2 linked regions of the Euzebya rosea genome follow. The protein of the gene in region 1 interacts with the protein of each later gene in a pairwise test. Links are inferred from orthologs where the notes say so. Each region holds a gene or a part of one and is shown in the gene's direction. Other genes may lie near its edges.

What was found.
Region 2: the proteins of CUC05_RS20340 (region 1) and dnaE interact in binary tests that used the Escherichia coli proteins (3 or more experiments, as listed by UniProt). The link is inferred for Euzebya rosea from one-to-one orthologs.

The regions. Positions count from the first base shown.
Region 1 is NZ_PGDQ01000017.1:110,271-115,812, forward strand. What follows is about bases 1,021-3,983. They hold CUC05_RS20340 (aminotransferase class I/II-fold pyridoxal phosphate-dependent enzyme), read left to right. Parts: upstream 1,021-1,885; coding sequence 1,886-3,082; downstream 3,083-3,983. Other genes in these bases: CUC05_RS20330 (cell wall-binding repeat-containing protein), read right to left, coding at 1,021-1,023; CUC05_RS20335 (lytic transglycosylase domain-containing protein), read right to left, coding at 1,096-1,737; CUC05_RS20345 (nitrilase-related carbon-nitrogen hydrolase), read left to right, coding at 3,120-3,896; CUC05_RS20350 (putative bifunctional diguanylate cyclase/phosphodiesterase), read right to left, coding at 3,877-3,983. Outside these bases: more of CUC05_RS20330, read right to left, coding at 1-1,020; more of CUC05_RS20350, read right to left, coding at 3,984-5,542. UniProt on the Escherichia coli protein: Shows aminotransferase activity with methionine and histidine as substrates, and to a lesser extent also with phenylalanine.
Region 2 is NZ_PGDQ01000019.1:6,191-12,819, forward strand. What follows is about bases 729-4,778. They hold dnaE (DNA polymerase III subunit alpha), read left to right. Parts: upstream 729-1,080; coding sequence 1,081-4,578; downstream 4,579-4,778. Other genes in these bases: CUC05_RS20930 (trans-sulfuration enzyme family protein), read left to right, coding at 729-929; CUC05_RS20940 (CBS domain-containing protein), read right to left, coding at 4,639-4,778. Also shown: more of CUC05_RS20930, read left to right, coding at 1-728; more of CUC05_RS20940, read right to left, coding at 4,779-5,775; circadian clock protein KaiC, read right to left, coding at 5,978-6,629. UniProt on the Escherichia coli protein: DNA polymerase III is a complex, multichain enzyme responsible for most of the replicative synthesis in bacteria. This DNA polymerase also exhibits 3' to 5' exonuclease activity. The alpha chain is the DNA polymerase catalytic subunit.

The DNA.
Region 1 (5,542 bases):
GTCGATGACGCACGTCAGCCGGATGGCGGTGCCGTCCTGGGCGAACGCCGAGCCACCGGAGCCGCCGGAGAGGAAGGCCTCGGTCTCGGGCGGCAGGGCCTCACCGGTCGCGAGGACGATCGGCGCGTCGAAGTGGGCGGAGTGGGCCGCGGCGGCGAAGCCACCCGCCCACGCGTCGGCGGCCTGCCCGTCGACGAGCGTCACGCGGTCGACGTCGGCCGCGGACTCCGCACCGAGCTCCTTGGCGACCTCGACGCCGGTCCCGAAACGGGTGGGACCGGCGATGCGGTCCACCTGCCCGACCATGGTGCGAACGGCGTCCTCGGTGGCCTGGCTGATCGCGGCCGTGCCACCCATGATCAGCACCCGGTCGAACCCAGCGGTGGCCATGTAGTCAGCGGTGGCCGGGGTCAGCCGGTCGGTCTCGGTGAGCAGGATCGGCCAGCCGTTCTCCGCGGCCATGCCGCCGGCGGCCAGGGAGTCGGCGAACCCCTGCGTCGGGTCCCCCGCATCGGGTGAGGGGAACGCCCGGGCCAGGATGGCGGTGGACGTGTCGGGGCCGTCCTCGGCGATGGCGATCGCCGTCTCGAAGCGGGACGCACCCTGGCGACGGTCCACGGTGTAGCCGGCGGCGGACAGCTGGTCGGCCACCGCGGGTTGCACGGCGTTCTCGCCGCCGAGCAGGGTCACGCGTGCCGGTCCCATGCGTGCCAGCTCGTCGAGCACCAGGTCGGGCACGGGCCCGGCCGGCGGGACGAGCAGGAGGGGACTGTCGCCCTGCAGCACCCCGGAGGTCATGGAGTCCACGAAGACGTCGTCCCGGCCGATCAGCACCCGGGTCGGCGCGAGCGGCGTGGACTGCGACAACGCCACGGCGACCTCGACGTTGCTGAGCGCCTCCCCCTCCTTGACGACGTAGAGGGTGTCCGACAGCTCGGTTGCCCCGTCTGCCACCACGGGCAACGCGAGGAGGAGCAGCAGGCACGACACGAGGACGATCCGGAGGAGCTGCATGGCGTTCATCGTCGGCAACCCTATGGGATGGGCATCGTCGTCAGCCCCGCTGTCGCCCTTTCGTCATCCGGGTGGGACGGGTCATGCCCACGCCGCGGCGCGGTGGTCCTCCAGCTGCTCGTGCAGGTCCAGGACTCGCTCGACGTAGCCGGCAGAGGTGTCGCTGACGCCGTCGCGCATCACGCCGGTCCAGCCCTGGTGGTAGGCCGCCAGGGCGTGGGCGACGTCACCGTCGGCCCGGTCCAGCAGGTGGGCCAGGTAGGCCGCGCCACCGCGGACGTTGTCCTGCACGTCCAGCGGGTCCAGGTCGTGGCCGACCAGCTCCTCGGCGTGGACGACGGTTGCCGGCATCAGCTGCATGATCCCGACGGCGCCGGCATCGGACCGGACGGTGGGGCGGAAGGACGACTCGACCCAGGCGACCGCACGCACCAGCGACCCGTCGATCCCGTGTTCCTGCGCCGCCGCGTCGAGGGCGACGGCAACCGCACCCTCGGTGATCGCGGCCGGATGCACGGCCGGACGGTGGGCGAGTGGGACCGCGGGCTCCGCCTCGTCCATCTGCGCGGCGTCGGCAACGGCGGAACCGCCGAAGGAGACGTCGGAAGCAGCGCCGATGCTCCCGAGGGGGCCGGCGAGCAGCCACAGGACGGCAAGCGCCGCTGCGGCACCGACGATGGCGGTGCCGTTGATCCGAGCGGTGGGTGTGGTGATGGTCGTCATGTGATGAGAGGGGTGTCCGCGGCCAGCCCAACGCCAGCCTGTCGGCCCTTGGACCCGGGACTCCCCTCGAAGTTGCGCGGATCCGTCCCGGACACCCTTCCCCGAGGCCTCGGCACCCACACCTCGTCCCCCTAGACTCTGCGGGCACATGCCCCGACAGCCACAGCTCACGAGCCGACTGCAGCGATTCGGCACCACGATCTTCACCGAGATGTCGGCCCTTTCGCTGCGCCACGACGCGGTCAACCTCGGACAGGGGTTCCCCGACTTCGATGCCCCATCAGCCCTTACCGAGGCCGCACAGCGGGCGATCGGGGAGGGCCGCAACCAGTACGCACCGGGCAACGGCATCCCGTCCCTTCGCCGTGCCGTCGCCGGCCATGCGGCCCGTCATCACGGCCTGGACTACGACCCCGACACCGAGGTCACGATCACCACCGGTGCGACCGAGGCGATCTTCTGCACCCTCAACGCCCTCTGCGACGTCGGCGACGAAGTGGTGCTGCTGGAGCCGTTCTACGACGTCCACCGCGTGGCGACGTCGATGGCCGGGGCGGTCGCTCGGGGGGTTCCCCTGCGGGCCGCCGAGGACGGGGGATGGCGGCTGGACGAGGACGACCTGCGCGCGGCCACGAGCCGCGCCACCCGCGTCATCGTCATCAACGCCCCCATGAACCCGCTCGGCAAGACCTTCACGCTCGAGGAGCTGGGCGCCGTCGTCCGCGTCGCCGAGGAGGTCGGCGCCGTGATCCTCAGCGACGAGGTGTACGAGCACCTCGTCTTCGACGGGACCCATCGGTCGGTGTGTCATGTCCCGGGCGGCAAGGACCGGACCGTCCGGATCTCCTCGGCGGCCAAGACCTTCTCGGTCACCGGGTGGAAGGTCGGCTGGGCCTGCGCCCCGCCGCCGCTCACCGAAGCCATCCGCGCCGCCAAGCAGTGGACGACCTTCACCTCCGGCACCCCGTTCCAGCACGCGGTCGCGGAGGCCCTCGACTGGGACGACGCCTACTTCGAGCCGATGGCCGCTGACTACCGACGGCGACGCGACCTGCTGTGCGAGGCCCTGGACGACATCGGCTTCGGGGTGACCGTGCCCGACGGAACCTTCTTCGTCGCGTGCGACATCCGTCCGCTCGGCTTCGAGGACGACCTCGACCTGTGCCGACGCATGCCGACGGAGATCGGCGTCGGCGCGATCCCGACGCAGGTCTTCCACGAGGACCCCAGCGCCCATCACGGCCTGGTCAGGTTCGCGTTCTGCAAGACCGACGAGGCCCTGGCCGAGGGCATCGAGCGGCTCGGGAGCGGGCTGCCGGGCATGGCCCGCCCCGACGACCGCTGAGCACCACCGCCCCCAAGGACCCAGGAGACACCCCGTCATGCGCGTAGCTGCCATCCAGTCCGACCTCGAGTGGGAGGACCACGAGACCAACCGTCGCCGGCTGGCCGACCGGATGTGGGCCGCGGCCGCCGCCGGCGCCCACCTCGTCGTCCTGCCCGAGATGTTCCCGACCGGGTTCTCCATGAACGCCGAGGAGATCGCCGAGGACCACGACGGCGAGTCGGTGCAGTGGCTTGCCGACCAGGCCAGCACCCACGGCCTGCACGTGTGCGGCTCCATCTCGATGCGCTCGCCCGGCTACGACAAGCCCACCAACACCCTCGTCGTGGCCGGCCCCGACGGCGAGATCGGCCGGTACGCGAAGATCCACCCGTTCTCCTTCGCCGGCGAGACCGAGCACTACAGCCCGGGCCGCGACTTCCTGACCGTCCCGATCACCACGGCCGGCGGCGAGGTGGTCCGAACCACGTTCTTCGTCTGCTACGACCTGCGGTTCGCCGACGAGTTCTGGGCCACCGCGGCCGACACCGACCTCTACGTCGTGGTCGCCAACTGGCCACGCGCCCGCCGACGTCACTGGCAGACCCTGCTGACCGCCCGCGCGATCGAGAACCAGGCCTACGTTGCTGCCTGCAACCGGGTGGGGACCGACGGCAACGACATCGAGTACTCGGGCGACTCCATGGTCATCGACCCGCTCGGCTACGCGCTGGCGACCGGTGCGATGACCCACACCCTGGTCCTGGCCGACGTCGACCCCGCCGAGGTGGCTGACGTGCGGACCCGGTTCCCGTTCATGGCCGATCGTCGCTGAGCCCGGGCGGACTGGAGGACGCTGCTCCTCCCTCGTCGGGCTCCTGCGCCCTCTCGGTGACCCAGCCACGGGCCCATTTGATGGCCTCCGCCACGGGCATGGCCGGGGCGAACCCCCAGCCCTGGCCATGTGTGGCCCCGAGCTCGGTCAGCTGGGCGATCTGCTCGTCGGTCTCCAGTCCCTCGGCGACCACCGGCAGGCCGAGCTGCTCGGTCATGTGCAGCACACCACGCAGCACCGCGAGGCCGGTGGGTGTCTCCGTGGCGCCGGTGGTGATGGTTCGGTCGAGCTTGAGCTGGTCCAGCGGGAAGGTGCCCAGGTAGCTCAAGGAGGAGTAACCGGTCCCGAAGTCGTCCAGGCTGATGCCGATGCCGCGGTGGTGGAGGGCCTGGAGGGTCGCGCGGCCCTGTCCCGCGGGGTCGAGCAGGATGCCCTCGGTGACCTCGATCACGAGGGCGCTGGCCGGCAGGTCGTAGCGGCGGAGGACCTGGTCCACCGTGCTCATGAACTCTGCCCGGGCGAGCTGCAGCGGGGAGGTGTTGACGGCCACCTTCACCGGTGTGCCGAGCAGGTCCCGCATCCAGGCGATCGCCTGGCACGACAGCTCGAGCACCACGTTGCCGAGCTCCACGATGAGCCCCGTCTCCTCGGCGACATGCACGATCCGGTCGGGACGGACCCATCCGCGAACGGGGTGTTCCCAGCGCAGCAACGCCTCGAACGACGACGGCCGGTTGGTCGCGAGGTCCATGATCGGCTGGAGGTGGACCTCGATCAGCCCCGAACGGAGAGCGCTGCGCAGGTCGCTCTCCAGCAGCAGGCGTTCGACGGCGGCATCACCCATCTCGTCGTCGAAGAGGACGACGCGGTTCCGTCCGCCGGTCTTCGCCTCGTACAGCGCCGCATCGGCGTCGCGCAGCACGTCCTCGGCCGCCTTGCCGCTGTCGACCACGGTCGCGATGCCGATGCTGGCCGTGACGGTCAGCTCGTAGCCGGCCACGACGATCGACTGGTTGAGCGCGGCAACCATGGCGTCGGCGACCACGGCCGGTCCGGGGCCCTCCTCGACGTAGGGAGCGAGGACCACGAACTCGTCACCGCCGAACCGGCTGAGTGTCGTGTGGCTCGGCAGCGCATCGACCCAGCGCTTGGCGACGGCCGCGATCAGCAGGTCTCCGGTGTGGTGGCCGAGGCTGTCGTTGACGACCTTGAGGCGGTCGAGGTCGCAGTAGAGGACCGAGATCGGATGTGTGGGGGAGGCATGGCGCAGCGCGGTCCGCAGGTCGGTCACCAGCGTCGCACGGCTCGGCAGGCCGGTGAGCGGATCGAACAGGGCCAGCCGCTCGAGCTCCTGCTCGGCCTTGCGTCGATCGGTGACGTCCCGGAAGGTCACGACCATGCCGTGCACATCGGGGTCACCGCGTCGGTCGACGACGGCTGCGTTGATCCAGGCCGTCCGGCCGTCCGGCAGTCGCACCCTGCCCTCCCACGGCGTCGAACTGCCCGGGTGTGCGAGCGCGCCCTCCATCGCGGCCAGGGCGCTGGCTCGATCGCTCTCGTGCACCAGGTCCAGCAGGCGGGTCCCGGCCATCTCGGAGGTCCCAACCGGCATCCCGGCCACCGCCCCGACCACCTCGGTCACCAGG
Region 2 (6,629 bases), on another replicon or contig:
TCACCGCGACCGTCATGGCTGCGCGCCTGCGGGGCGGGGACCATGTGGTCGCCGTCCGTCCGATCTACGGGGGCACCGACCACCTGCTGGCCACCGGGTTGCTCGGCGGCAGCGTGACCTGGGCACGGCCCGACGAGGTCGCCGAGGCCATCCGACCCGACACCGGCCTCGTGCTGCTGGAGACGCCGGCCAACCCGACCCTCGCGACGGTCGACATCGCCCGTGTCGTCGCGCAGGCCGCAGGGGTCCCCGTCGCCGTGGACAACACCTTCGCCACGCCGATCCTGCAGAACCCGCTCGACCACGGCGCCGCCTACGCCATCCACTCCGCCACCAAGGCCCTCGGTGGGCACGGTGACGTGACCGGGGGAGTGGTGGCCTGCAGCGAGTCGCTCGCCCAGCCCCTGCGCCAGGTGCGAATCCTCACCGGTGCGCTGCTGGACCCGCAGGCTGCCTGGCTGCTGCACCGCGGCCTCCCGACGCTGGCGCTGCGCGTCAACGCCGCCCAGGACGGCGCCTGCACCCTGGCCCAGCGCCTTGCACTGCACCCCGACGTCATCGACGTCCGCCACCCCTCGCTGCCGGGACAGGACCCCCTCGACCTCGTGCCGAGGCAGATGGCCGGCCCCGGGCAGATGATCGCGTTCCGCGTCCGCGGTGGCTACGCGCGCGCCGCCCGCATCGTCGCTGCGGTCGACCTGATCACCCCCGCGGTCAGCCTGGGGTCGGTCGACACCCTGATCCAGCACCCGGCAGGCCTGACCCACCGCGTCGTCGACGCCGGTGCACGGGACGCCCACGGCATCGGCGATGACCTGCTGCGGCTGTCGGTCGGCATCGAGCACCCCGACGACCTGTGGCACGACCTGACCCGCGCGCTGGCCGTCTCCGCACCCGCGGATCGGCCCCTGGAGACCGCCTCCCGCTGACCCCCGACCGGGGGACGGGTTCGCCCTTGTCCGCCCCGGCCCGGACGGGTACCGTCCGAAGCGCTTCCCCCACGAACTCCATCCGTGTAATTCGCGGACCCTCGTCGCGCCGTTCGAGGGGGCACCCACCCGCGGGAAGGTCTTTGCGCACATGGGCGACTTCGCACATCTCCACGTCCACACCGAGTACTCGATGCTCGACGGCGCCAGCCGGGTCAACCAGCTGATGGAGAAGGTCGCCCAGATGGGCATGACGGCCTGCGCGATGACCGACCACGGCGTCATGTTCGGCGCCATCGACTTCCACCGGGCCGGCAGGAAGCACGGGGTCAACCCGCTCATCGGCTGCGAGCTGTACCTCGCCCCCGGGCCGCGGCACAACACCACCGAGCTGACGCTGGAGGGCAAGCGCTACTACCACCTGACGGTCATCGCGGAGAACCAGGTCGGCTACCGCAACCTGATGAAGCTGTCCTCCCGCGCCTACACCGAGGGGTACTGGTACAAGCCCCGCGTCGACCGCGAGCTGCTGGAGGAGCACAGCGAGGGCCTGATCGTCCTCTCCGGCTGCCTCGGTGGCGAGGTCAACCAGAAGCTGCTGGCCGACAAGCGCGACGACGCCCGCGACACCATGGGCTGGTACAGGGAGGTCTTCGGCGACCGCTACTTCGTGGAGCTGCAGGACCACGACATCCCCGAGCAGCACGCCACCAACGGGCACCTGATCGACCTGGCCGGCAAGCTCGACATCGGGCTGGTCGTCACCAACGACAGCCACTACACCGAGCAGGCCGACTACGACGCCCACGACGCATTGCTGTGCGTCCAGACGCAGTCACTGAAGGCCGACACCGACCGCTTCAAGTTCCACAACGACCAGTTCTACGTCAAGCCGGCCGAGCAGATGCAGTCGCTGTTCCCCGACCACCCCGAGACGTGGAAGAACACGCTGCTGATCGCCGAGCGGTGCAACGTCGAGTTCGACTTCGACACCATGCACCTGCCCAAGTTCCCGTGCCCGCCCGGGCACGACGAGAAGAGCCTGCTGCGCGAGAAGGTGCGTGTCGGTGCCGTCCGCCGCTACGGGGCCGAGGACAACTCCACCTCCTACGACGGCCTGCGCGACGAGGTCCGCCAGCGGCTGGAGTACGAGCTCGGCGTCATCGAGCAGATGGGCTTCTCCGCGTACTTCCTGATCGTCGCCGACATGATCGAGCACGCCCGCAACGTGGGCATCCGTGTCGGTCCGGGTCGTGGGTCGGCCGCAGGCTGCGCGGTGTCCTACGTCACGGGCATCACCGACCTCGACCCCATCCACCACGGCCTGCTGTTCGAACGCTTCCTCAACCCCGAGCGCATCTCCATGCCCGACATCGACATGGACTTCGACGAGCGCAGGCGCGTGGAGATGATCCGCTACACCGCCGACAAGTACGGCCAGGACCACGTCGCCCAGATCGTGACATTCCAGACCATCAAGGCGAAGCAGGCCATCAAGGACGCCACGCGGGTGCTCGGGCTGCCGTACTCCTTCGGCGACCGGCTCTGCAAGATGTTCCCGCCGGCGGTCCAGGGCAAGGAGGCGCCGCTCGACGATGCGCTGGAGCAGTCCGGCGAGCTGAAGGACGCCGCGACCAAGGACCCCGATGGCCGCAAGGTCATCGCGCTGGCCAAGGGCCTCGAGGGCCTGCGGCGACAGCATTCCATCCACGCCGCCGGTGTGGTGATCGCCGACGAGCCGATCACCGACATCGTCCCGACGCTGCAGGTCGACGGCAACGGCGAAGTCGTCACCCAGTACGACGGCCGCCAGGTCGAGGACCTCGGCCTGCTCAAGATGGACTTCCTGGGGCTGCGCAACCTCACGATCATCTCCGACGCGCTGGAGCACATCGAGGCCACGACCGGTGAGACCGTCGACATCGACCACCTGCCGCTGGACGACGAGAAGACCTACGCCCTGATCAGCTCGGGTGACACCGACGGCGTCTTCCAGCTGGAGTCCTCGGGCTACAAGGCGCTGTGCCGGCTGATGAAGCCCGACCGCTTCGAGGACATCACGGCGCTGGGTGCGCTGTACCGGCCGGGGCCCATGAGCGCCAACCTGCACACCGAGTACGCCAACCGCAAGAACGGCCTGGCGAAGGTCACCTACATCCACCCCGACGTCACCGAGATCCTCGAGGAGTCCTACGGCCTGCTGATCTACCAGGAGCAGGTGCAGAAGATCGCGCAGAAGATCGCCGGCTTCACGCTTGGCCAGGCCGACATGATCCGGAAGGCCATCGGCAAGAAGCTGAAGGACAAGATGGATGCCCTGAAGGGCGACTTCGTCGACGGCACGGTCGCCTCGGGGTACGACAAGAAGCTCGGCATCGACCTGTGGGCGCAGATCGAGGGCTTCGCCTCCTACGCGTTCAACAAGTCCCACTCGGCTGCCTACGGCATGGTGACGTACCAGACCGCGTGGCTGAAGGCCCACTACCCGGTGGAGTACATGGCTGCGCTGCTGACCAGCGTGAAGAACAACAAGGACAAGCTGCCCACCGCGCTGCACAGCTGCCGGACCATGGGCGTGGAGGTCCTCGTCCCCGACATCAACGACTCGATGATCAACTTCTCGCCGGTCATCGGAGTCGACGAGGACGGCAACAGGACCCGTCCCCGGCAGATCCGCTTCGGGATGTCGGCGGTCCGCAACGTCGGTGAGGCCGTCGTGTCGGAGATCATCAGGGCACGGACCAGCAAGGGGCTGTTCACCGACTTCCACGACTTCGTCGACAAGGTGCCGATCGGCGTGCTCAACAAGCGCACCATCGAGTCGTTGGTCAAGGCGGGCGGGTTCGAGTCGCTCGGCCACACCCGCAAGGGCCTGCAGATGGTCGTCGAGCCGATCATCGACAACGCGCTCACGATCAAGCGCAAGGAGGAGGAGGGGCAGTACGACCTCTTCGGCGGGCTCGGCGGCGGGTCCGACGACGCCGGCGACAGCGTGACCGTCGACATCCCCGAGATGGAGTACGACCGCAAGGAGAAGCTCAACGCCGAACGCGAGATGCTCGGCCTGTACGTCTCCGACCATCCGCTGTTCGGGCTCGAACGTGCCCTGTTCGAGCTGGCGTCCGCCCCGATCCCGTCGCTGCAGGAGGCCAAAGGCGGCAGCGAGGCGACGATCGCCGGCCTGCTGACGTCGGTCACCAAGAAGTTCACCAAGAAGGGCGAGACCTACGTCGTCGGCACCGTCGAGGACCTGGCCGGCGGCATCGAGGTCATGTTCTTCCCGTCGTGCTACCAGACCTACGCCGACCTGCTGGTCGAGGACGAGATCCTCGTGGTGCAGGGCCGGCTCGACGACGGCCGCGACACCATGCAGGTCATCGCCGACCGGGTGTCACGGCCCGACCTGTCGGAGGCCACCGGTGCGCCCATCCAGCTGCGGCTCGACCCACGCCAGTGCGCGCCAGAGCTGATCGGCCGCCTCAAGGGGGTCCTCGTCGAACACGCCGGGGCAGTCCCCGTGACGCTGACGGTCGCCAACGGCGGCCCTCGTGTCACCCAGCTGGCGGTGCCGGAGACCCTGGCGGTGACCCGCAGCCCCGGCCTGTTCGCCGAGCTGAAGATGCTCCTCGGGGCAGAGGCCGTCAGGTGAGTCCCGTGCCGGCACCCGTGGGTGCCGGCACGTCGAGGCGGTTGACGTCAGCGCCTGGTGTCAGGGCGTGACGTCATCGGTGGCCCAGCCGAGCTGGGAGCCGTCCACAAGCAGCACGCCATCGCACCGTTCCACCTCACGGCACACCGGCGTGACGCGGCTGCGCAGCTTCACGGTGCCGCTCAGGTGCACCCGCCCGTCCTCGACGGTGTGGCGCACGCCGTCCTCGCCGCGGTCGGCCAGGACGGCCGTGACCGCGGCGCTGATCTCCTCGTCGTCGCGAACCAGCACCCGCAACATGTCGGATCGGGTGACGATGCCGACGACCCTCGCGCCGTCCATGACGACCAGCCGGGCCACGTCGCGGGTGGCCATGAGCGTGGCGGCCTGCCGCACGCTGGTGTCGGCCTCCGTCGTGACCGCAGGCTTGCTGCAGGCCTCGCCGGCGTTGCGCGCCGACCACCGCTTCCACGCACGGTGGGCGGCCGGGCCGAGCCCCAGGCGTTCGTCGGCGACGCGATCCAGCAGGTCGCGTTCCGACAGCACGCCGATCACCTGGTTGCGGGCGTCGACGACCGGCACCCCACCGTGTCCCGCGGCGAGCAGGACGCCGGCGGCATCACGCAGCGATTCGCCCTCGGACACGACGACGAGCTCGGGGCTCATGACGTCGCGGACGGTCAGCGCAGCGCGGCTGGGGTCGGACTGGAGCGGCCGGTCGAGGTCGTAGACGTCCTCGACGAGCTCGCGTGCCAGGTGCCGCACCAGGCGGATGGCCGACGCCCGGGCGGTATCGCTGAGGTAGGTGTCCACCGCGTCCCCGATCGGGCCCAGCGGTGGCTCGTAGTACCCCACGAGGGACAGCTCGCAGCGCCCGTTGCCGAGGGTCAGCAGCTCGATGACGCCGTCGAAGGTGGGGAACAGGTGGGGGGCTGGATCAGCCCGCCAGCGCACCGGGATGCGGAGGACGTCCTCGCCCTCCACGCCCTGGTCGATGTGCACGCGGACACGCTTGTGGACGTCGACCCCGCCCCGGTTGCTGCGCAGCGTCATCAGCACGCTGCCGTCGCCGTCGGGCTGGGTGACGTCGTCACCCGCGGCCTGCTGGAGAAGCTCGGCGGTCCTCGTCATCAGCGCGTCCCGGAAACGTTTGGGTTCTCCGAAGATCTCGTGGCTCGTGGCGAGTGTGCGACGCACGGGCGATCACCTCCATGTCGGCAGGTGTCGATCGTGCACGGTTCGGGCCCGCCGGTCAGGGGCCGAAGGTCCCGCTGCCGCAGGGCCCCCCGTCGACCGCGACCCGCGACCCGCGACCCGCGACCCGCGACCCGCGACCCGCGACCCGCGACCCGCGACCCGCGACCCGCGACCCGCGACCCGCGACCCGCGACCCGAAAATCTACTCGGAGAACAACCCTCGGAGGCGGTCCTCGTCCTGGCCCACGCGGACCGGGGTGCCGCCGAGGATGCCCTCGACGAAGCGGAACGGCATCCCGATGTTCATGCCCTTGCCGTCGATGACGACCTCGCGGATCTCCTTGTCGTGGGCCGATCCACGCATCTTCAGCACCGTGAGGCCGCGCTTGATCTCGCCGTACACCTCCACGTACCGCAGCAGGATGATGGAGTCAGTCAGGGTGGAGATGTGGGACACCGTGATGGAGTCGCCACCAAGCAGGGTCGGCGTCGTCGCGGTCATGATCCCGGTGATCTGGCGCTCCTTCAGGATCGCCGTCACTCCCATCATGTACTGGCGGAACGCACGTGGGCTGGCGATGTGCTCCATCGCCGACAGGCTGTCCAGGGCCACACGGTCCGGCTCGAACTCGTCGATCTGTCGCTTCATGACCAGCAGGTGGTCCTCGAGGGACCGCACCTCCGGGTACTCACACACCACCCGGAGCTGCCCGGCCTCCTCGGCGCCCTGGAAGTCGAAGCCCCACCCGTGGGCGTTGCGGAACAGCTGCTCGCGGCTCTCCTCGTAGCCGAACAGCAGCGCGCGTTCTCCCTGCGCCACACCACCGGCCAGGAACGTCGTCGCGGTGAGGGTC